DNA from 4 places in the Bradyrhizobium genosp. SA-4 str. CB756 genome. Region 3 is predicted to be linked to each of the others. Evidence: predicted binding sites of a transcription regulator. Region 3 holds the regulator's gene; each other region holds the start of a gene.

What was found. The regulator PhoB, encoded in region 3, activates phosphate uptake and scavenging genes when phosphate is short. The targets are predictions, from matches to a motif close to TGTCATNNANCTGTCAT.
Region 1: the regulator PhoB is predicted to act here: its motif matches at 2,910-2,926, upstream of phnC (phosphonate ABC transporter ATP-binding protein).
Region 2: the regulator PhoB is predicted to act here: its motif matches at 3,135-3,151, upstream of BRAGE_RS0119055 (acetoacetate decarboxylase).
Region 4: the regulator PhoB is predicted to act here: its motif matches at 4,424-4,440, upstream of BRAGE_RS0113980 (glycerophosphodiester phosphodiesterase family protein).

What each region holds. Positions count from the first base shown of each region.
Region 1 covers NZ_KI421499.1:7,345,513-7,351,287, forward strand. The annotation lists gene phnE (phosphonate ABC transporter, permease protein PhnE) at 1-8, opposite strand, end outside; gene phnE (phosphonate ABC transporter, permease protein PhnE) at 35-919, opposite strand; gene phnD (phosphonate ABC transporter substrate-binding protein) at 1,000-1,935, opposite strand; gene phnC (phosphonate ABC transporter ATP-binding protein) at 2,001-2,810, opposite strand; gene BRAGE_RS0135610 (chloramphenicol acetyltransferase) at 2,984-3,643, shown strand; gene BRAGE_RS0135615 (alpha-D-ribose 1-methylphosphonate 5-triphosphate diphosphatase) at 3,640-4,833, shown strand; gene BRAGE_RS0135620 (DUF1045 domain-containing protein) at 4,852-5,550, shown strand; gene BRAGE_RS0135625 (hypothetical protein) at 5,554-5,775, opposite strand, start outside.
Region 2 covers NZ_KI421499.1:3,851,828-3,857,602, forward strand. The annotation lists gene BRAGE_RS0119045 (carbohydrate porin) at 1-1,040, opposite strand, end outside; gene BRAGE_RS0119050 (transporter) at 1,047-2,066, opposite strand; gene BRAGE_RS0119055 (acetoacetate decarboxylase) at 2,183-2,962, opposite strand; gene BRAGE_RS0119065 (patatin-like phospholipase family protein) at 3,193-4,368, shown strand; gene BRAGE_RS0119070 (YybH family protein) at 4,858-5,283, shown strand; gene BRAGE_RS0119075 (DUF3303 domain-containing protein) at 5,517-5,775, shown strand, end outside.
Region 3 covers NZ_KI421499.1:7,514,206-7,519,980, reverse strand. The annotation lists gene pstS (phosphate ABC transporter substrate-binding protein PstS) at 1-615, shown strand, start outside; gene pstC (phosphate ABC transporter permease subunit PstC) at 782-1,771, shown strand; gene pstA (phosphate ABC transporter permease PstA) at 1,773-2,618, shown strand; gene pstB (phosphate ABC transporter ATP-binding protein PstB) at 2,615-3,433, shown strand; gene phoU (phosphate signaling complex protein PhoU) at 3,445-4,161, shown strand; gene phoB (phosphate regulon transcriptional regulator PhoB) at 4,184-4,891, shown strand; gene BRAGE_RS0136375 (GcrA family cell cycle regulator) at 4,996-5,508, opposite strand.
Region 4 covers NZ_KI421499.1:2,837,637-2,843,411, reverse strand. The annotation lists gene BRAGE_RS0113995 (DUF5076 domain-containing protein) at 1-275, opposite strand, end outside; gene BRAGE_RS0113990 (pyruvate dehydrogenase complex E1 component subunit beta) at 279-1,661, opposite strand; gene pdhA (pyruvate dehydrogenase (acetyl-transferring) E1 component subunit alpha) at 1,691-2,713, opposite strand; gene BRAGE_RS0113980 (glycerophosphodiester phosphodiesterase family protein) at 2,971-4,350, opposite strand; gene adh (aldehyde dehydrogenase) at 4,517-5,775, opposite strand, start outside.

The sequences.
Region 1 (5,775 bases), 170 kb from region 3:
GCACGCATCTCGCGCGTATCGACCTCCTGCGGCGTCACGTCCGCGCCTCCCTGCCGAACAGACGGCCACGCAGCCAGCCGGTGGAGATGTCGATGATGAAGACGGTGATGATGATGAACAGCAGGATCGCGCTGACGTCGGAGTAGTAGAACTTGCGGATTGCGACGACGAGTTCCTGGCCGATGCCGCCGGCGCCGACGAAACCCATCACCGAGGCCTCGCGGACATTGATCTCGAAGCGCAGCAGCGCATAGCTGGCGTAGCCCGCGGTGACCTGCGGCAGGATCGCAAACCGCATGCAGGCGAGCCAGCTCGCGCCGGTCGAGCGGATGCCTTCGACCGGCTTCATGTCGGCGTTCTCGACGATCTCGGAAAACAGCTTGCCGAGCGCGCCGGTGGAGTGGATCGCGATCGCGAGCACGCCGGCCATTGGTCCGAGCCCGAAGGCGATCACGAAGACCAGCGCGAACACGATGCCGGGCACAGTGCGCGCGAATTCGAGCAGGCGGCGGACCGCGAAGCGCAGCCAGGACGACGGCGAGGTGTTTTCAGCGGCGAAGAAGTTCAGGCCAAAGGCGAAGGTCGCGCCGATCAGCGTGCCGACATAGGAGATCAGCAGGGTCTCGCCCAGCATCTTCAGCCATTTGCGCCAACCCCAGAGCCACTCGCCGAAATCGGTCCAGACCCGCTGGCCGTTGTCGAGCGTGAGGATGCGGTCGAAATAGCTGATGAAGTTGCCGAAATAGGTGAACAGCGTGCGCAGGTTCACCTCGGCGCCGATGGCGGCGAGAACCAGCGCGGCGGCGAAGATCACGACTCCCAACAGAAGGCGAAGCCGCTTGCGTGCGACCGCCTGACGGTAGGCCGCGTTGAGCGCGGCGAGCTGCTGCTCGGGGAGGATCGAAACCGCGACGGTCATCGGATCAGGAACAGTGGTCGGTCAAAAAAAGAGAAAGAGCCGGGTCCGTCGACCCGGCTCGAGTAGCTCGTCCCGAAAGCTCAGGACGCCTTCTTCTTACGCAGCGCATCGACGAACTTGATCAGTTCGATCGTGCCATCCCAGTCCTTGGTGGTGGCGGGATGAAAACCCTTCTTCTGGCCGTCGGAGAGACGGTCGAACGCGGCCTTGTCCTTGGTCGGCGCCTCGAAGAACGCCTTGGCGATCGCGGCCTTGGCGTCTTCCGGCAGGTCGGAGTTGTAGGCATAGGGGCCGTTGATGATCGGCGCCGACTTGTGGATGATACGGAAGTCGTCCTTCTTCATCGCCGAGCCATCGGCGTTCTTCAGCATGCCCTTGGTCAGCATCTGCGCCAGCGTGGAATCGTCGTCGCTGGTCCACTGGTTGGCGGCAACATCGACCGTGCCCTGCGACAGCGCCAGCATGGCGTTCTCGTGGCTACCGGTGAAGACGACCTTGCTGAAATAGCTGTCGGCATCCACGATGCCCATCTTGTCGAGCTCGAAGCGCGGCACGTTGTTGCCGGAGGTCGAGTTCGGGTCGACGAGGCCGAGGTTCTTGCCCTTGAGGTCGTCGACCTTCTTGTAGGGGCTGCTCGCCTTGACGAAGAACACCGAGTAGTAGCCGGTCGAGCCGTCGGCGTTGATGTCGTTGGCGAAGGCGTCGGTCTTGACGCCGGTCAGGCGGGCGCGGGCGAACGAAGCCGAGCCGTAGCTGGCGATGTGGATGTTGCCGGCGCGCTGGCCTTCGATCACGGCGGCGTAGTCGTTGGCGATGCGCAGCGTGACCTTCACGCCGAGCTGCTTCGAGAGATATTCCACGAACGGGGTCCAGCGCTCGGTGACGCCGGAGGCGTTCTCGGCCGGAACAACGGCGAAGGTCAGCTCGGGATATTTGGCTTTCCAGTCTTCGGCGGAGGCCGACGAGGCGAAAGCGAGCGCGGCAGCGCCAGCAAGGATGAGTCTGCGAGTGATCATGATACCCTCTTGATCGGTTGGGATCGGTTGACGCAAAAACTGGGCAATAACGGAAGCGGCGCGGCTCAGGCCGCCGCAGCCGTTCCAAGTGCGGGAACGCCCTCGGGCGCCGGTGCAGATGCTCCGCCCATGACGTCGGCGGCTTCGAGATCGTAGAGCTCACGCGCAACGAGGTCGGTCAGCGCCGACGGGGCGCCGTCGAACACCACGCGGCCCGCCGCCATGCCGATCAGGCGATCGCAATAGGTGCGCGCCAGATCGAGCGAATGCAGGTTGCAGAGCACGGTGATGCCGAAGTGCTTGTTGATGCGCAAAAGCGCATCCATCACGATCTTGGTGTTGCGCGGGTCGAGCGAGGCGATCGGCTCGTCGGCGAGGATGATGTCGGGCTGCTGCACCAGGGCGCGGGCGATCGCCACGCGCTGCTGCTGGCCGCCGGAAAGCTGGTCGGCGCGCTGGGCGGCGAGCGAAGCGATGTCGAACTGTTCGAGCGCGGACATCGCCAGCGCCTTGTCGTGCTCTGGCCAGATCTGTGAGAGCGAGCGCCAGGCCGGGATGGTGGCGAGGCGCCCCATCAGGACGTTGGTCAGCACGTCGAGCCGGCCGACCAGGTTGAACTGCTGGAAGATCATGGCCGAACGCGCCCGCCACTGCCGCAGTTCCTTGCCGCGCAACGCGGTGACGTCCAGACCGTCGAACACGATGCGGCCCTGCGTCGGCGTCACGAGACGGTTGATGGTCCGCAGCAGGGTCGACTTGCCGGCGCCGGAGCGCCCGATCACACCGACGAAGCCGCCGGGGGAAATTTGAAACGAAGCGTCGTCCACCGCGGCTTTTGCGCCGAAGCGGCACGTCAGACCTTCAACCACCAGCATGCAGGGCTCCAGAGTAGCTGGAAGCCACCGCTAACGCCGGCGCTTGACACTTGTGTGACACACGCGTTGCGGTGCGGCGATCCTACACACCTCGTCCCCTGTCATCACCGCGTCATGACATCGTCATCAAGCCACTCGAAGAGGAGTGCCCGCCCTCGCATTACGGATGTAACATGGCCGGTAAGAAGCTTTCGGTTCAACCGACCATCGATGCTTCCGCAAAACTGCATGAGACCAGGCTCGGCGCCTATACCGAGGTCGGCGCGCGCACCATCCTGCACGAAGTCGCGATGGGCGATTACTCCTATGTCGTGAACGACGCCCAGATCACCTACACGACGATCGGAAAGTTCTGCTCGATCGCGGCGATGACGCGGATCAATCCGGGCAATCATCCGATGCATCGCGCTACGCAAGCGCACTTCACTTATCGTTCCAGCGCCTATTTCGAAGGCGAAAGCGACGACACCGAGTTCTTCGACTGGCGGCGCCAGCACCACGTCCATATCGGCCATGACGTCTGGATCGGCCACGGCGCCATCGTGCTGCCGGGGCGCAACATCGGCACCGGCGCGGTGATCGCGGCCGGCGCCATCGTCACCAAGGACGTGCCGGCCTACACCATCGTCGCCGGCAATCCGGCGCGCATCGTGCGGCGCCGGTTCTCGGAAGAAATCGCCGGACGACTTGCCAAGCTCGCGTGGTGGGATTGGGATCACGACAAATTGCGTGAGGCGCTACCCAATTTCCGCAAACTCGGGATTGAAGATTTTCTCGCGGCATACGAAGCACGGACGAGTTCCACAACCAGCAAACGAAGCGCGGTCGCGTGACAGACATTTTCATTGAGGGCGGCCGGGCCCTGATCGGCACCGAGCTCATCGAGACATCGCTTCTCGTGTCCGGAACTGATATCGCCGAGGTCGATGCCTCGCGCGGCCGGGCGCGGCTTTCGATCGATGCGCGCAATCTCCTGGTGCTGCCCGGCATCGTCGACCTCCATGGCGACGCCTTCGAGCGGCAGATGATGCCGCGCGCCGGCGTCGACTTTCCGATCGACGTCGCGCTCGCCGACAGCGACCGCCAGGCGATCAGCAACGGTATCACCACTGTGTTCCACGCCACCACCTGCTCGTGGGAGCCGGGCCTGCGCAGCGCCGACAACGCACGCGGGCTGATGGAGGCGATCGAACGCCAGCGTCCGCAATTCGCCGCCGACACCCGCTTCCACCTGAGGCACGAGACCTACAATCTCGACGCCGAGGCCGAGATGACCCAGTGGCTCGCCGAAGGCCGCGTCGACCTGTTCGCCTTCAACGACCACATGGACGGCACGGTTGCCGATATGGCCAAGCCGCGCAAGCGCAACCGCATGGTCGAGCGCACGGGGCTGTCGGCTGAGGATTTTGACAAGCTGGTCGATCGCGTGGTCGCGCGCGCCGCAGAGGTTCCGGCTTCCGTCTCGCGACTGGCCGCGGTTGCTCGCGCAGCCGAAGTGCGGATGCTCTCGCATGACGACGCGACACCGGCGATGCGCCGGGAGTTTCGCGAGCTTGGCGCTGACATCGCGGAGTTTCCGATCAACGAGGAGACGGCGCGCGCCGCGGCAAGCCATGGCGATGCCATCGTCTACGGCGCGCCGAACGTCGTGCGCGGCGGCAGCCACACCGGCTGGACCAAGGCGTCCGACATGATCGCCAAGGGGCTCTGCTCGGTCCTGGCCTCGGACTATTACTATCCCGCGCAGCTGCTCGCCGCGTTCCGCCTCGCCGCCGACGGCGTGTTGCCGCTGACCGAGGCCTGGAGCCTCGTTTCTGCGGGACCTGCGCGCGCGACCGGCCTCACCGATCGCGGCGTGCTCGCGGAGTGCCGCCGGGCCGACATCATCCTCGTCGACGACACGGCGCCATTGCGGCCGCGGCTGATCGCCGTGATCTCGGGCGGCAAGCTCGTGCACCTCACCGATGCGACGCGGCTGCTCGCAACCGCGCCGACGCCGCGCGAGGCTGTCGTTGCGGCATAAACCGGTTATGTTCGGGCAATGACAGGCTTTCCCCGCTACGCGATCTATTTTGCCGCAGGCAGCGACAGCGCCCTCACCCGGTTCGGCGCCGAGCTGCTCGGCTATGATGCCTATACAGGCGACGAACTCCCGTTTCCCGCGGATGCATTGCGCATCGCGCCGGACTGGCGCGACGTCACAGGCGATCCCCGCAAATACGGCTTTCATGCCACGCTGAAGGCGCCGATGGCGCTGGCGGCCGAGAAGACCGAGGCCGAGTTGTCGGCTGCCTGTGCGAGCTTCGCCGGCAAGGCGCGGCCGATCCCAGCGATCAGCCCGATCGTGGATTCCATCAGCGGCTTCATTGCGGTGATTCCGGCCGAGCCTGTGGACGCACTTCAACAGCTCGCTGCCGATTGCGTCCGCGAGTTCGATTCCTTTCGTCCGGCCTTGACCGCGGAGGACCGCGCGCGGCGCAAGCCCGAAAAGCTGAGCGAGCACCAGCGCGATTATCTCGATCGCTGGGGCTATCCTTACGTGATGGAGGAATTCCGATTCCACATGACGCTGACGGGGCGGCTGGATGCGGGACGGCGCGGGCCGATTCTGGAGATGCTGCGGGGAAGCTTTGCGGCGCTGAAGCTCGATACGCTGACGGTCGACCGCATCGCGCTGTTCAAGCAGGATGACTCCAAGGCGCGCTTTCGCATCATCGGCGAGTGGGCTCTGACGCTCTGAACCTCAGCGCCAGCTCGCAAGATTGAAGGCGAGCGCCACCGCGCCGACCAGAACGAGGCTGGACGCCCAGACTGCATCCAGGTTGAACCAGCTTCGCGAGACGAACTTCAATCCCAGATAGCGGTAAACCAGCCACGCCAGACACCCGCCGGCGCCGACCATGGCGGTCACGTGAACCAGCGACACCAGTACCGCCATCCCGAGACTTGCCTGCATCAGCGCGCC
Region 2 (5,775 bases), 3.7 Mb from region 3:
GGCGGGCTGTAGGCGATGCGGCCGAACGCGGTGACACCCGGGAGCGAGGCCGAGGTCGTGTTGTCCTTGACCTCCGGTGGACGGTAGAGCACCTGCTCGATGACGGCGAAGATGCCGTAATTGCCGCGGAGCCTTGCCGGAATGCCGCTGCCATCTGGGTCGGCGATCGACTGCCCTTCCACCGTGAAGCGCTGGCTGTCGAACGAACCATAATGCTTCCACGCGCCCGGCGTGAAATTGCCGGCAAGCGGACGCCCGCCGATATCGATGTCGTAGTTGAAGCGCACCTGCCCGATCACCCAGGGCGGATCGTTGACGCGGAAGGCAAGGCCGTGATGATCGCGCAGCTGCGGATCCTGATCGCCCGGACCGGACGGATCGCCGTTGAAGACCGCGCCGAACAGCGTGACCTGGTCCGACAGCGTGGCCTTGACGCGGATGCCGGGCACCGCGATCGGCGGCGCCGGGCCGCCGGCCGGAAGGTTGCTCGCCTTGATCGCCGGCCAGCCGAAGGTGCCGTTGATGAAGAGGTCGTCGGTCTGGCTGTCGAAGAACTCGACGTCGGCGGCCTGCTGACCGGCCCTGATGTTGAGGCGGTCGTTGAAAAAACTCTGCTCGAAATAGGCGTTGTAGAGCCGCTGGTCCGGCAGCGCCTCGATCTCGCTGATGGTCGCGAGATTCACCACGTAGTTGCGCGAGAGCCCCTGGCCGTAGATCACGAAGCCGTTGGCGTAGAAGCGGCCGCCGGTCCAGCCGACCAGCTTGTCGAGATCGGCATCGATCGACAGGTCGAGGCGGCCGAAATGGATGGCGCCGCGCTTCACGCCGCCGGAAACGTTGGCAATGTTGTCCGCGATGTAGGTGGCGCCGAAATTCAGGCCCTTGTTGGCGAGGCCGTCATGCCACTCGTTGAACCATTTCGGAAACAGCCATTCGGCCGCGCTCTCGTCCTTGGCGCCGGCGAATGCATCCGTGCTCGCCAGGGCGAGCGCAATGGCGGCGGCGCTTTGCAGCAGCAATCTGTGGGCAGTTCCGGTCACGGCAGGCTATTTTTTGAAGATGCCTGTGCGCCGCATGAACAGATAGGCCGCACCGACCGAGCAGATCATCATCGCAGCCGCCCAGATGAAGCCCTCGTCGACGTCGGTGAGCGGCAGGCCCTTGGTGTTCATGCCGAAGATGCCGGTGATCAGCGTCGGCGGCAGCAACAGCGAGGTCACGATCGAGAGCGTGTGGAGGTGGCGGTTGCTCTCCTCCTCGTTCTTGAAGCGCAGCTCCTCCTCGAGCAGGCGGCTGCGCTCGCGCAGCTCGACGATGTCGTGGTCGAGACCGTCCAGCCGCTGCGCCAGCTTGCCGGCATGGATGCGCAAGCTTGGCGCAAGGTGGTCGGTGTTCTTCTGGTCGAGCCGGTGGAACAGCACGCGCAGGCCGGTGAGCTGGCGATGCAGGCGGACGCAGGTCCGGCGCAGGCGGCCGAGATTGCGGCGCATCTCGGGCTTGGCCTCATCGGCGAGAATGCGCTCCTCGATGTCGTCGATTTCCTGGCCGAGCTTGTCGGCCATCCGGTCGAGCGTGTCGGCGACCTCGTCGACGATCTTCTCCAGGAGATGAGCGACATTGTCGACGCGGTAGCCGCCTTCGAGCACGCGGCGCGTCGCATCCGCCGAGCACAGCGCCTGATGGCGGCCGGAGACCAGCAGATGCTCGGTCATGGCGAAGCGCAGGAACGCGGTCTCCTCCGTCGCGCTGTCGATCTCGCGCACGAGATCGGAGAACACGCCGTAGACGCAATGGTCGATGACGTGGAGCTGCTGGAACGTGTCGTTCGACAGCAGCAGCTCGCGCGCGAGCGGCGGCAGCGGCGATGCCGCGATCCACGGCCGCACGCGACCATCTGTCAGGTTGAAATGCAGCCAGAGCCGGCCATCATGAGTGAACTCGATCGGCTGGTCGATCGGAAGCGGCTCGGCGCTACCGTCGCTGTGCAGGCGGAATGCCCAGACCAGGCCGGGAATAGCGGGCTCGGTGTTCCCTATCGCGCTGACAAGCTTTGCCGGCTCAGCCATGGCCAACCCCAACCGTCAACAGATGCCCCGCTCCGGAAGATGGCTGACGGCATCTTCCGGACCCACGCGGGGTACTCAATTACGGCTTTGTTACAGTTTGATGATGGCGAGCCGCCCTACTCGGCGGCCAGCCCCGTCGCGGCGGCTTCGGCTTCCTTGACGTAGTCGTGGACGACGCGGCCGAACGGCAGCGTCAGGTCGGCGATGTAATGGTGCGCGCCGAGGCAACGGCGAACCGGGAAGTCGGCAACCGGCGCATTGACATGCGGCACCAGATGCAGCCGGCCCGGCCCCATCCACGAGCCCTTCGGCACGATGTCGATCAGGTTGATCGCAACGAGCTGGCAGACCTCGAGCCGGCCGTCGACGCCGGGGATCATCTTCAGATTAACTTGCGTCTTCGACAGCGTGGCGCGGGTGAGATCGCCGTTGCCGGCCATGCTCTCGTGCTTGTAGCCCATGGTGCCCATGGCGACGAGCTGGCCGGCGTATTCCAGCGTGCCCGTCAGCGTGTCCTTGACGATCTCGAGTTTCGGATGGGCGTACTTCTTTGGAAAGCCCCAGATCTCGCGGCCGGCGGCGATCGGCGGATCATCGTCCAGATACATCTGCGAGACGAAGTTGACCTCCTCGCCGTTGAGGCGCGCGGGAATGACGAGGCCGGATTCAGTGTAGCTGCCGAAGCCGGAGGAGTCCGGCATCTTGATCCATTCGTAATGCACGATCGACTGGTCGATCGGCTCCAGCGGCTCAGGCAGGCCGGCGCGGATCAGGTCCGGATCGGTTTCGTAGGTGATGACCAGGAATTCGCGGTTGACGAAGCGGTACGGACCGGCCGGATAGCTCGGTCCCGCAGCCGGCATCGACGGAAGTCTCAGCACGTCTTCCCTGCGCATCTTGATCTCCTGTGTGATGCCTCTGTGACGTCCGCGCGCCGGTTCGCGGATATTATGCAAATTGCTAGCCGCCGTCATTGACTGCGATGTGAAGGATTTCCGTCAGCCGCGCGACCTGCCGCCATTCCCGCTGCGGCCAGCATGCATGCGGACGATGCATCGGCGCCGCAATTGTCATCAGGTCGTCACCACCGGACGCAATCGTTTGGAATAGGCAGGAGGCATCGCCCATGGACGCCCGTACGTCGCAACCGACACATTCGACCCACCAGCCCCCTTCGCGCGGCTGGCGGCCCGAGCGCTGCGACCGCGTCGCGCTGGTGCTGCAAGGCGGCGGCGCACTCGGTGCCTACCAGGCCGGCGTCTACCAGGCGCTGCACGAGGCCGGCATCGAGCCCGACTGGGTGTGCGGCGTTTCGATCGGTGCGATCAATTCCGCCATCATCGCCGGCAACAAGCCGGAGAAGCGGCTGGAGGCGCTGCGCATCTTCTGGGAGCGCATCACCAACCGCAAGATCTGGCACTACACGCCTGACGGCGACGTCTTCCGCCAATGGCGCAATCTCTACAGCGCCTGGATGACGTCGGCGATGGGCCAACCCGGCTTCTTCACCCCGCACCAGATCAATCCCTGGTTCAGCCCGGTCGGCGCCAGGACCGCGACCAGCTATTACGACACGATGCCGCTGAAGGAGAGCCTGCTCGAGCTCGTCGACTTCGACCTCATCAACGAGAAGAAGGTCCGCTTCGCGGTCGGCGCGGTCAACGTGCTCTCCGGCAACTTCATCTATTTCGACAACGCCCATGACGAGATTGAGCCGGAGCACATCATGGCCTCCGGCGCCCTGCCCCCGGCGCTGCCGATGGTGCGGATCGGCACCGATCATTTCTGGGATGGCGGCATCGTCTCCAATACGCCGCTGCAGCATCTGCTCGACCAGGAGGACGCGCTCAACTCGCTGGTGTTCCAGGTCGACCTGTTCAGCGCCCGCGGCGTGCTGCCGCGCTCGATCCAGGACGTGATGGCCCGCCACAAGGACATCATGTATTCCTCGCGCACGCGCCACAACACCGACGTCTACCGCCGCACCCACAATCTCAAGGTCCTGCTCTACAAGGCCCTGGCGAAGATCCCGGACGAGCAGCTGTCCGACGAGGACCGCCAGCTCAAGGCGAGCCTGCGCAACATGCCGGAGATCGCGATCCTGCATCTGATCTACCAGCAGAAGGCCTATGAGGGCGACGCCAAGGACCACGAGTTCTCGGGCACCTCGATGCGCGAGCACTGGACCTCTGGCTACGAGGACACCAAGCGCACCCTGAAGCGCCGCGACTGGATCAAGATGCCCGAGGAAGGCATGGGCCTCGTGGTGCACGACGTGCACCGGGAGACGGAGAGCGCGTGAAGAGCGCCTCGCTCGAGGCGCTCCAAACAAAAATTCGAAAACAACCCCATGCACAGTAGCCCGGGGCATGGCGGATCAATGACGTGCCCGTCCCGCAAGCGGATTTGACACGTCGGGCAACACACCGGCATAATGGCACCATCGCAGGACTGTGCGGGACGCCTCTGTCCAGGCTTCAACGGACACGTCGCGGCGTATCATCGCGCGACGCGCAAACACCGGGCTCATGCACCAAAGATCGGTAAGCTGCGCTAGGTCCTAGCGGCACGTCAGCGAAACCTCGGGCCTCAAACTCACTGCGACCCTCACGCACTGCGCCGGTCGCGACCGCCGGCAATCTCCACTGTGCAGCTTCGTCAATGGTGCTGACGGTAATTCCCCGGAATTGCCGTTGCGCCTGCCCCGGTCTGGGATGCGTCATTCAACGCATCCACTTCGAGACAGACGGCTGCCCTGCAGCCGCATCGTACATTGGGTCTGGAGATGATCATGCGCAACATAGCGTCAGTGATGACAATCGTGATCTCGTTGAGCGCGCCGGCTTTGGCCCAGAAGGCCGAGATTGATGCGAACAATGCGAAATGGATCGAACTGTTCAACAAGGGCGATTTTGCCGGGATTGCGTCCCTCTACACCGCCGACGCGATCGCATTCCCGCCCGGCTCCGCGATGGTGCAGGGCCGAACAGCCATCGAGGCCATGTGGAAAGGCATGGCAGAACAAGCGACCGATCCGAAGCTCACAACGGTGGATGTCAAACCGCTTGGGCCTTCCGCGGCACGCGAGATCGGCACGTTCGTCCTGAAGACAAAGGGATCGGCACCGCAGGAAATCACCGGCAAATATGTCGTTGTGTGGGAGAAAGTCGGAGACGACTGGAAGCTCGCCACCGACATCTGGAACGATGGCAAATAGTCGTCTTACGCTTTGCAGGTCCGCTCTGCGCCGCAAGGCATGACAACCTACTGCGAATGTTCGACTGCGATTGCCGTGCGCCGGAAGGATCGCGGCCGTGCCCGGGGATGGCGCGTTGGATCAAAACCGGCGCACCTATTCTTTCGCCGTTGTCATTCGAGACGCCGGCGCTATCGTGCGTATGCGGCACAGCCGCGACATTCATCCGATAATTCTAGTGATGGGAGAATCGCATGAAATTCATAACCACCTGGAGCGTACCCCAAGGCACCTTCAATGCAGCCGTCGCCCGCTTTCTGGAGACCGGAGGCGCGCCACCCGAGGGCGTCAAGATGCTGGGTCGTTGGCATGGCATGAATGGACAGGGATTTGCGATCTCTGAATCGAGTGATCCAAAAGCCATGTATCGTTGGCTCGCGCAATGGTCTGACCTGCTCCCATTGACCGTTACCCCTTGCCTCGAGGACGGAGACGCGGGCGAGGTGATGGCGT
Region 3 (5,775 bases):
GACGCCGCGATCAAGAAGCTCAATCCGAACGTGAAGCTGCCGTCGGACGCGATCACCGTGGTCCGCCGCTCGGACGGCTCGGGCACCACCTTCAACTTCACCAACTACCTCTCCAAGGCCAGCGCGGACTGGAAGAGCAAGGTCGGTGAGGGCACCGCGGTCGAATGGCCGGTCGGCGTCGGCGCCAAGGGCAACGAAGGCGTGTCGGGCAACATCAGCCAGACCAAGAACTCGATCGGCTATGTCGAGTACGCCTATGCCAAGCAGAACAAGCTGACCTACACCGGTCTCGTCAACAAGTCCGGCAAGCCGGTTCAGCCAACTGTCGAAGCCTTCCAGGCGGCCGCTTCGAACGCCGACTGGGCCAAGGCTCCCGGCTACTACGTCATCCTGACCGACCAGCCCGGCGACAAGTCCTGGCCGATCACCGCGGCGACCTTCATCCTGATGCACAAGGAGCCGGCTGATAAGGCGGCGTCGAAGGAAGCCATCAAGTTCTTCGCCTGGGCGTTCAAGAACGGCGCCAAGGCGGCCGAGGAGCTCGACTACATCCCGATGCCCGAGAGCGTCGTGAAGCTGATCGAGAAGACCTGGTCGGCCGACATCAAGAGCTAAGCTCTCCTGTTCCGGAAGGCGGCGCGGCTGCGAAAGCCGCGCCGCTGGTCCGGAGCTCTCGCGAACGATCGTTCTCCGGGCCGGTGCCGCAATGGCGAACCATCCGGGGCACGCGACAGCAACTTAAAAAAACGTATAGTCAGTACAGGGGATCGGCGTGGCAGAGATGGCTGTCGAGAGCAATGTAGTAGATGCCGCCGGACCGTATGATCGCGCCAAGGCATTGAGCGCGTTCAAGCTCGGTGACCTCACCTTCTACTGGATCACGCGCCTCAGCGCGATCTCCGTGCTGCTGATCCTCGGCGGCATCATTGTTTCGCTGATCGTCGGTGCCTTCCCGGCGATGAAGGAATACGGCATCTCCTTCTTGTGGACGCAGCGCTGGGCGCCGTCGGCAGATCCCCCCGTGCTCGGCGCGCTCGGCCCGATCTACGGCACGCTCGTCACCTCGTTCATCGCGATGGCGATCGCCATTCCGGTCGGACTTGGCATCGCCATCTTCCTCACCGAGCTCTGCCCGCAATGGGCGCGCCGCCCGATCGGCATGGCGATCGAGCTGCTCGCCGGCATCCCCTCGATCATCTACGGCATGTGGGGCTTCTTCGTGCTGGGCCCGTTCCTGGCCAACACCTTCCAGCCGTTCATGATCAAGATCTTCGACGGCATCCCCGTGCTCGGCGCGATCTTCGCAGGTCCCCCGTCTTATCTCAGCCTGTTCAACGCCTCGCTGATCCTCGCCATCATGGTGCTGCCCTTCATCACCTCGATCTCGGTCGACGTGTTCAAGACGGTGCCGCCGGTGCTCAAGGAAGCCGCCTACGGCGTCGGCTGCACCACCTGGGAAGTCGTCCGCAGCGTCGTGATCCCCTACACCCGCGTCGGCGTCATCGGCGGCGTCATGCTGGCGCTCGGCCGCGCGCTCGGCGAGACCATGGCGGTGACCTTCATCATCGGCAACTCGTTCCGCATCTCCTCGTCGATCTTCGCCCCGGGCACCACGATCTCGGCGGCGATCGCGTCCGAGTTCGCCGAAAGCGACGGCCTGCACCAGTCCGGCCTGATCCTGCTCGGCCTCCTGCTGTTCGTGCTGACATTCTTCGTGCTCGCAGCCGCGCGCCTGATGCTGCTGCGTCTCGAAAAGAAAGCGGGGAAGTAACATGAACCCGATTTACGCACGCCGCCGCCGCATGGACATCGTCATCCGCGCGCTCTGCCTCGCCGCCGCCGCCTTCGGCGTCACCTGGCTCGCGCTGATCCTGCTGACGCTGTTCTACAACGGCCTGACCGGGCTCAACCTCCAGGTCTTCACCGAAAACACCCCGCCGCCCGGCTCGACCGAGGGCGGCCTACTCAACGCCATCGTCGGCTCGGTGATCATGACCGTGCTCGGCGTCGGCATCGGCGCGCCGCTCGGCATGTTCGCCGGTACCTATCTCGCCGAGTACGGCCGCAACGACAAGCTGACCTCGGTGATCCGCTTCATCAACGACATCCTGCTGTCGGCACCCTCGATCATCATCGGCCTGTTCATCTACGGCGCTGTGGTGGTGCCGATGCGCGGCTTCTCGGCGATCGCCGGCTGCCTCGCGCTCGCCGTGATCGTCATTCCGGTGGTGCTGCGCACGACTGAGGACATGCTGCTGCTGGTGCCGAACGCATTGCGCGAGGCGGCCTCCGCGCTCGGCCTGCCGCGTTCGCTGGTGATCAAGCGCATCGCCTATCGCGCCGCGCGCTCGGGCCTCATCACCGGCGTGATGCTGGCCACCGCCCGCGTCGCCGGCGAGACCGCGCCGCTGCTCTTCACCGCGCTGTCGAACCAGTTCTTCAGCCTGAGCCTGAACAAGACGATGGCCAACCTGCCGGTGACCATCAACAACTTCGTGCAGAGCCCCTACGCCTACTGGAAGCAGCTCGCCTGGAGCGGCGCCCTGCTGATCACGTTGACCGTGCTTGCCTTGAACATTGGCGCGCGCATCCTGAGCGCCGAGAGGACCGCAAAATGAGCGATATGTCAGTTACCGTCAGTACGCCCGTTCAGCACGGCTCGCAGCCGCTACCCGAAGCCCCGGCCAAGGTGACGGTGCGCAACCTCAACTTCTATTACGGCGAGCATCACGCGCTGAAGAACATCAACCTGACGCTCGGCACCAACCGCGTCACGGCGTTCATCGGCCCGTCGGGCTGCGGCAAGTCGACCCTGCTGCGCATCTTCAACCGGATGTACGACCTCTATCCGGGCCAGCGCGTCACCGGTCAGTTGATGCTCGACCAGACCAACATCCTCGACCCCAAGCTGGACCTCAACCTGCTGCGCGCCCGCGTTGGCATGGTGTTCCAGAAGCCGACGCCGTTCCCGATGACGATCTACGAGAACATCGCGTTCGGCATCCGCCTCTACGAGAAGATCTCGAAGTCCGAGATGGACGACCGCGTCGAGAAGGCGCTGCGCGGTGGCGCCCTCTGGAACGAGGTCAAGGACAAGCTCAACGCGTCCGGCCTGTCGCTCTCGGGCGGCCAGCAGCAGCGCCTCTGCATCGCCCGCACCGTCGCGGTGCGGCCCGAGGTGATCCTGTTCGACGAGCCCTGCTCGGCACTGGACCCGATCTCGACCGCCAAGGTCGAGGAGTTGATCCAGGAGCTGTCCGAGAACTACACGATCGCGATCGTCACCCACAACATGCAGCAGGCGGCCCGCGTCTCTGACAAGACCGCCTTCATGTATCTTGGCGAGCTGATCGAGTTCGACGACACCAGCAAGATCTTCACGTCGCCGAGCGATCGGCGGACGCAGGATTACATCACCGGCCGGTTCGGCTGAGGAGACGGGATATGGGTTCTGAACATACCGCAAAGGCCTTCGACACCGACCTCCAGGAGCTCACGCGCCTGGTCGCCGAGATGGGCGGCCTCGCCGAGCGCATGATAGTCGATTCCGTCGACGCGCTGATCCGCCGCGACGTCGCGCTCGGCCAGCGCGTGGTCGCGACCGACGCCGAGATCGACGCGCTCCAGAAGAAGATCGAGGAGCGCGCCGTTCTCACCATCGCCCGTCGCCAGCCGATGGCGGTGGACCTGCGCGAAATCGTCGGCGCGATGCGCGTCGCGACCGATCTCGAGCGCATCGGCGACCTCGCCAAGAACATGGGCAAGCGCGTCGCGGCGCTGGAGACGGACTTCCATCCGCTCAAGCTGTTCCGCGGCCTCGAGCACATGACCGACCTCGTGCAGCAGCAGGTTAAGTCGGTGCTGGACGCCTACGCCGCGCACGACCTGCCGGCGGCGATGGCGGTGTGGAAGGGCGACGAGGAAGTCGACGCCATCTGCACCTCGCTGTTCCGCGAGCTCCTCACCTACATGATGGAGGATCCGCGCAACATCTCGTTCTGCATCCACCTGATGTTCTGCGCCAAGAACATCGAGCGCATCGGTGACCATGCCACCAACATCGCCGAGACCGTGTTCTACATGATCGAGGGCCAGGCGATCACCGACAAGCGGCCGAAGGGTGACATGACGACCTTTGCCACAACGGTCCCGAATAGCTGAAGAGTCAAGGAGCGACGACACCATGGGCGCACGCATTATGGTGGTTGAAGACGAGGAAGCTCTCACCGAGCTGCTTCGCTACAACCTCGAAGGCGACGGCTATGACGTCGAGACGGTGATGCGCGGCGACGACGCCGACACCCGTCTCAAAGAACACATCCCCGACCTGATCGTGCTCGACTGGATGCTGCCGGGCCTCTCCGGCATCGAGCTGTGCCGGCGGCTGCGCACCCGCCCGGAGACCAAGCAGCTGCCGATCATCATGCTCACCGCGCGCGGCGAGGAGAGCGAGCGGGTGCGGGGGCTTGCGACCGGCGCCGACGATTACATCGTCAAGCCGTTCTCGGTGCCGGAGCTGCTGGCGCGCGTGAAGGGCCTGCTCAGGCGCGCAAGCCCGGAGCGGCTCGCCACCGTGCTCGCCTATGGCGACATCGAGCTCGACCGCGACAAGCGCCGCGTCGCGCGCTCGGGCCGGCCGATCGATCTCGGCCCGACCGAATATCGCCTGCTGGAGTTCTTCCTCGAGCATCCGGGCCGCGTGTTCTCGCGCGAGCAGCTGCTCGACAGCGTCTGGGGCCGTGACATCTACATCGACGAACGCACCGTCGACGTGCATATCGGCCGCCTGCGCAAGCTGCTCAATCTCGGTCGTGAGCAGGACCCGATCCGCACTGTCCGCGGCGCCGGCTACGCGCTCGACGACCGCTTTGCGAAGGCGGAGCAGACGTAAGAACGATTGCAAGCGAGCAAAATAAAAGCGCGCCAAGTGGCGCGCTTTTTTATGTCACGGGTCGTCCCGGTCGCGTGCCGGGACGATGTCGTTTGAAGCAGCGTTCAGCGCGTGCCGGGCTTTGCCGGCGCACGGCGACGATCCGCCGCCGGCTGGTAGGCGACGCGCGAGTGCTGCGCGCAATAGGGCAGGCCGGAAAGCGCCTTGCCGCCGCAGAAGAAGAAATCCGGGCTCGAGGGATCGCCGACCGGCCAGTGGCAGGTCGCCTCGTTCAGCTCCAGCAGCGACAGCCGCTGGCTCATCGGCACCACGTTATCGTAGGTGACCGGCTCGGCCTCCACCTCGACCTCGAAGGCCTGCGCCAGTGCGGTGTTGCCGCGCGAGATCGGACGGCTCACGCGCATCATGTGCTGCGCGGGGCGGGCCTTGCGCGGCCGGGGCGCTGCCGATGAGGGGCTCTTGGCGCGGCCGGACAGGCCGAGCCTGTGCACTTTGCCGATCACGGCATTGCGGGTCACATTGCCGAGCTCGGCCGCGATCTGGCTGGCCGAAAGTCCGGCCTCCCAGAGCTTCTTCAGCTGCTCGACGCGATCATCGGACCAGGTCAAAACCGTCATTGCACCCTTTCCCTCGCTGCCGGCCAGCCATCCTGGGGCCTCACAGCGAATGCCTAAGCCTTGAAAAACCCGTGCCGCCAGAATCCCTTAAGGCTCGCCGGGCACGCAGGATGCGCCCGAACGTTTACGCCGGTACATGAGGACTCTTGGGATCAGAACTGCTGCACGAGATGTCGTATCTGACAGTCCAAACGCTACAATATGGCGTGACTCGCGCGCAAGAGTCCGCCGACTCGCTTCCACATGTTCCGTGGTGAAAATCCCGCA
Region 4 (5,775 bases), 4.7 Mb from region 3:
GTGCCGGTGTCGGTGGGACGCTCGATCTCGGCCTGGAACATGTCGAGGATCCGGTTCAGCGCGTCTTCCTCGGTATATTCGCTCTCGCGCGCATAGGCGCGCGCGGCGTGCCGGGCGAGATCGACCAGCAGCAGCCCCCACATGTCGGGCTCCTCGAAGGCCCGCTGGAACGCCATCGACAGCCCGCCGTCCAGCACGAACACGCGCAGGATCTCGACCGCATCCTCGCGGGTCATGACGTCGGGTGGCAGTGGCTGCTCCTTGGGGCCCGCCATGGTCTACCTGTAGCAGACGGCTTTGGCGGCCTCGACCACTTCCGCCGCCGAGGGCAGCGCGAGCTTCTCCAGGTTGGAGGCATACGGCATCGGCACGTCCTTGCCGGAGACGCGCGTAACCGGCGCGTCGAGATAGTCGAAGGCGTTCTCCATGATGCGCGCGGCGATCTCGGCGCCGACGCCGCTCTGGGCCCAGCCCTCTTCCACGGTGACGGCGCGCCCCGTCTTCTTGACGGAGTTGACGATGGTCTCGGTATCCATCGGGCGCAGCGTGCGCAGGTCGATCACCTCGGCCTCGATGCCCTCCTTGGCGAGCTCGTCGGCGGCCTTGAGCGCATAGGTCATGCCATTCGACCAGGAGATGATGGTGACGTGGGAGCCCGAGCGCACGATGCGCGCCTTGCCGATCGGGATCACGAAATCGTCGAGCTTCGGCACCTCACCGGTGTGGCCGTAGAGCACCTCGTTCTCGAGGAAGATCACCGGATTGGGATCGCGGATCGCGGCCTTGAGCAGGCCCTTGTAATCGGCGGCCGAGAACGGCGCGACGACCTTGAGGCCCGGGATGTTCGAGTACCAGGACGAATAATCCTGGCTGTGCTGCGCGGCGACGCGGGCTGCCGCACCGTTGGGCCCGCGGAACACGATCGAGCAGCCCATCTGGCCGCCGGACATGTAGAGCGTCTTGGCCGCGGAGTTGATGATCTGGTCGATCGCCTGCATGGCGAAGTTGAAGGTCATGAACTCGACGATCGGCTTCAGGCCCGTCATGGCGGCACCGACGCCGACGCCGGCAAAGCCGTGCTCGGTGATCGGGGTGTCGATGACGCGCTTGGCGCCGAATTCCTGGAGCAGGCCTTGCGTGACCTTGTAGGCGCCCTGATATTCGGCGACCTCTTCGCCCATGACGAAGACGTCGGCGTCGCGGCGCATCTCTTCGGCCATGGCGTCGCGCAGCGCTTCGCGGATGGTCTGCGTCACCATCTCGGTGCCGGCGGGCACTTCCGGATCGGGCTCGGCGACGGCCTGCGGCGCGGGTGCAGCCTTGGGAGCTGGCGCCTCGGCCTTTGCGGCGGCGGGCGGCGCGGACTCCGCAGCCTTCGCGGCCGGTGCAGGGGCTTTCGCGAGATCAGCCGCGCTCTCACCATCGGCGAGAATGGTCGCGATCGGCGTGTTCACCGCGACGTCGGCGGTCCCCTCGGGGATCAGGATCTTGCCGAGCGTCCCCTCATCGGTCGCCTCGACCTCCATCGTCGCCTTGTCGGTCTCGATCTCGGCGATGACGTCGCCAGACTTGATCTGCTCGCCCTCTTTCTTGAGCCACTTGGCGAGGTTGCCCTTCTCCATCGTGGGCGACAGCGCGGGCATCAGCACTTGAATTGGCATATCGACTCCAAAAGAAAGCTTGCGCGCGTTCAGCGGTAAACGTCGGTCCAGAGCTCGGCGGCATCCGGCTCGGGATCATGCTGGGCAAAGTCGGCGGACGCATTGACGATGTCGCGCACCTCGGCGTCGATCGCCTTGAGATCGGCCTCGCTGACCTTGGCCGCGAGCAAGCGGTTGCGCACCTGCTCGATCGGGTCCTGGTCGTGGCGAACCTTCTCGACCTCCTCGCGCGTGCGGTATTTTGCAGGGTCGGACATCGAGTGGCCGCGATAGCGGTAGGTCTGCATCTCCAGGATGAAGGGGCCCTTGCCGGCGCGGCACCAGGCCGCCGCCTCGTCGCCCGCAGCCTTCACGGCGCGGACGTCCATGCCGTCGACCTGCTTGCCGGGAATGTTGAAGGACGCACCGCGCTTGGAGAAGTCTTGCTGGGCAGAGGCGCGCGAGACCGAGGTGCCCATGGCGTAACGGTTGTTCTCGATGACGTAGATCACCGGCAGCTTCCACAGCTCGGCCATGTTGAAGCTCTCATAGACCTGGCCCTGGTTGGCCGCACCGTCGCCGAAATAGGTGACGCTGACGCTGTCGTTGCCGCGATAGTGATTGGCGAAGGCGAGGCCCGTGCCGAGCGAGACCTGGGCGCCGACGATGCCGTGACCGCCGTAGAAGTGCTTCTCCTTGCTGAACATGTGCATGGAGCCGCCCTTGCCCTTGGAATAGCCGCCGCGGCGGCCCGTGAGCTCGGCCATGACACCGTTGGCGTCCATGCCGGTGGCGAGCATATGGCCGTGGTCGCGATAGCCGGTGATGACCTGATCGCCCTCTTTCAGGGCCATCTGCATGCCGACCACCACGGCCTCCTGGCCGATATAGAGATGGCAGAAGCCGCCGATCGCACCCATGCCGTAGAGCTGGCCGGCCTTTTCCTCGAACCGCCGGATCAGGAGCATGTCGCGGAGCGCCTTGAGCTCCTGTTCCCTGGTGAATTCCGGGGGCGAACCGCCGTCGGTCTTGTCCTGCGCAGCGCCTGCGGCGGCTTTCTTGGGTGCGGCCATGGGAATTCCGGGTCAGAGAAAACTTCAGCCCTCTCTAACCCAAGTCAAACGCGGTTGGAAAGCACCGCAACGGAATAGCACGATTTTCATTATGCCGCACTGCAACGTGGCCGAAACTTTGCAAAACCTTTGGCGCCGATTGGGCAACATTAGCTCCGCGCCAATGCAGGCCGTGCCAGCAGATGCGGCAAGCATATCGGACACGCGCATCCCACGAGCAGAGACCCTTGGCGCGTGTCCGATTCGTACCGTCGGCCTTACCAGCCGAGCTCGCGCAGATAGGCTGTGCGGGCGGCAACGCCGGTGTGCGTGAAGTCGGTGAAGACCCCATCCACGCCGAGACGGAAAAATTTGAGATATTCGAGACCGGGATCGCCGTGATAATCGGCGGCGAGATATTTCTTCTCGTTCCGGAATGTGAAGACGTGCACGAACAGGCCGAGCTTGTGCGCACCGGCAACGAGGCTGGTCGGCTCCTGCGTCGATGCCTCCGGGGTCGATCCCTTGTAGGGCGTGCCGTCGGCGTTGCTGTCCTTCCACGGCGCGATCTTGAGCGGCACGATATAGGCCTTCCACGGCCCGATGCCGTCGGCATAGGCCTTGATCTCGGCAAGGCCCTCAGGGGTCAGCATCGCATCGTAGAGGCGCGCATCACCCGCAACCGTCCAGTCGAACGGACGTGAGCTCGTGATGTTGTTGAGCAGCACCTTGCCGGTCTTGAAGTCGATGCCGTTGCCGTCGATGAGCTGAACCTGCCGCGTCTGAAGCCCATGGCTGCGCATATATTTCAGGCTGCCGGGCTCGAAGCTCTGGACCAGGATGGGCGCATCCTTGGTGTTGAGGCCATTGTCCTTGATGATCTTGATCAGGGCATCCTCGAGCGGACGGCTGCCGGGCGCACCGCAGCCGTTTGCGATGGCCTGGGCATTGTTCCAGGTCGGGTTCTTGGTCTCGGGATAGACCAGGATGGGACGCCCGGTCGCCTTGCCCTTGGCCTTGGCGATGTCGATGACGTCCTGGAAGCTGATGACCGGGAATTTGCCGTTGAAGACTTTTGGCCGTTCGTTGGCGGCATCGTAGGTCGTGCCGGCGATCCATTCCTTCAGCTCGGCCATGGTGAAGTCGGTGATCGACCAGTCATTGGTGTGGTCCTCGCCGTCCACGATCAGCGACTTCAGCACCGATTTCGGATCGGCGGGATCCGTAAGATCAGTCAGATAATCAGCAGGCGCGGTCGGGGAAGCCGGCGCCTTGACGCGCACGCCGGGCACGGTGCGCTTGCGGGCCGCAACAGTCGCGTTGGTCTTGGCGACCTCGGCCACATTGGTGTTGTCGCTGAGCCAGGGGTTATGGCGCACCACCAGGACGCAGTCCTTGGTCAGGTGCAAATCCTCTTCGAGCGCGTCGGTGCCGAGCGCCGCGGCAAGCTCGTACGATGCCTCGGTCTCTTCGGCCACCAACCCCGGCAGGCCGCGATGGCCGAGGATCAGCGGGGGCTTGCCGTCGAGGGTCGGGACCTGCTTGGCACCAGCCGGAGCCGGGCCGGTCTGTGCGAAGGCCATCGACAGGGGAAGGAGCGCCGCGCCGACCAGCATCGCTCCAATACGCACCGTCCGACGTGAACGATTGTCCTGCATGACAAGCCTCCATCTTTGCGCAGCATCGCGTCAAAACGCCACAAGGGCGAGCCTGTCGTCTTGTCTCAATTCTCTGACAGGCGGATGACGGCGGGTGCGCAATGATAGATGCGCACAGGCGGCGCCGCCATGACGCCGCCTCTGCCTTGCCATCAGGGCTTGCCGATCAGAAGAAGCCGAGCTTCTTCGGGCTATAGCTGACCAGGAGGTTCTTGGTCTGCTGATAGTGATCGAGCATCATCTTGTGGGTCTCGCGGCCGACACCCGACTGCTTGTAGCCGCCGAAGGCCGCATGCGCGGGATAGGCATGGTAGCAATTGGTCCAGACCCGGCCGGCCTGGATCGCCCTTCCGAAGCGGTAGCAGCGGTTGGCATCGCGGCTCCAGACGCCGGCCCCGAGGCCATAGAGCGTGTCGTTGGCGATCGCGAGCGCCTCATCGTCGGTCTTGAAGGTCGTGACCGAGACCACGGGGCCAAAGATCTCCTCCTGGAAGATGCGCATCTTGTTGTTGCCTTCGAACACCGTCGGCTGGACGTAGAAGCCGCCGGCGAGATCGCCCGCGAGCTCGGCGCGTCCGCCGCCGGCCAGCACCTTGGCGCCCTCCTGCTTGCCGATATCGATATAGGAGAGGATCTTTGCGAGCTGCTCGCTGGAGGCCTGTGCGCCGATCATGGTGTCGGCCGCGCGCGGGTCGCCCTGCTTGATCGCGGCGACGCGCTTGAGCGCCCGCTCCATGAAGCGGTCGTAGATGTCGGCATGGACCAGCGCCCGGCTCGGACAGGTGCAAACCTCGCCCTGGTTCAGCGCGAACATGACGAAGCCTTCGATCGCCTTGTCGAAGAAGTCGTCGTCTTCAGCAGTGACGTCGCTGAAGAAGATATTCGGCGACTTGCCGCCGAGCTCCAGCGTGACAGGGATGAGGTTCTGGCTGGCATATTGCATGATCAGCCGGCCCGTCGTGGTCTCGCCGGTGAAGGCGATCTTGGCGATCCGCGGGCTCGACGCCAGCGGCTTGCCGGCCTCGAGGCCAAAACCGTTGACGATGTTGAGGACGCCTGGGGGCAGGAGATCGCCGATGATCTCGGCCCAGACCATGATCGAGGCCGGCGTCTGCTCGGCTGGCTTGAGCACCACGCAATTGCCGGCGGCGAGCGCGGGGGCGAGCTTCCAGCACGCCATCAACAATGGGAAGTTCCAGGGAATGATCTGGCCGACCACGCCGAGCGGCTCATGGAAATGATAGGCGATGGTGTCGTGGTCGATCTCGCCGATCGAGCCTTCCTGCGCGCGGACGACGCCGGCGAAGTAGCGGAAGTGATCGATCGCCAGCGGCAGGTCGGCAGCGCGGGTCTCGCGGATTGGCTTGCCGTTGTCCCAGGTCTCGGCGATCGCGAGGCGCTCGAGATTCTCCTCCATGCGGTCGG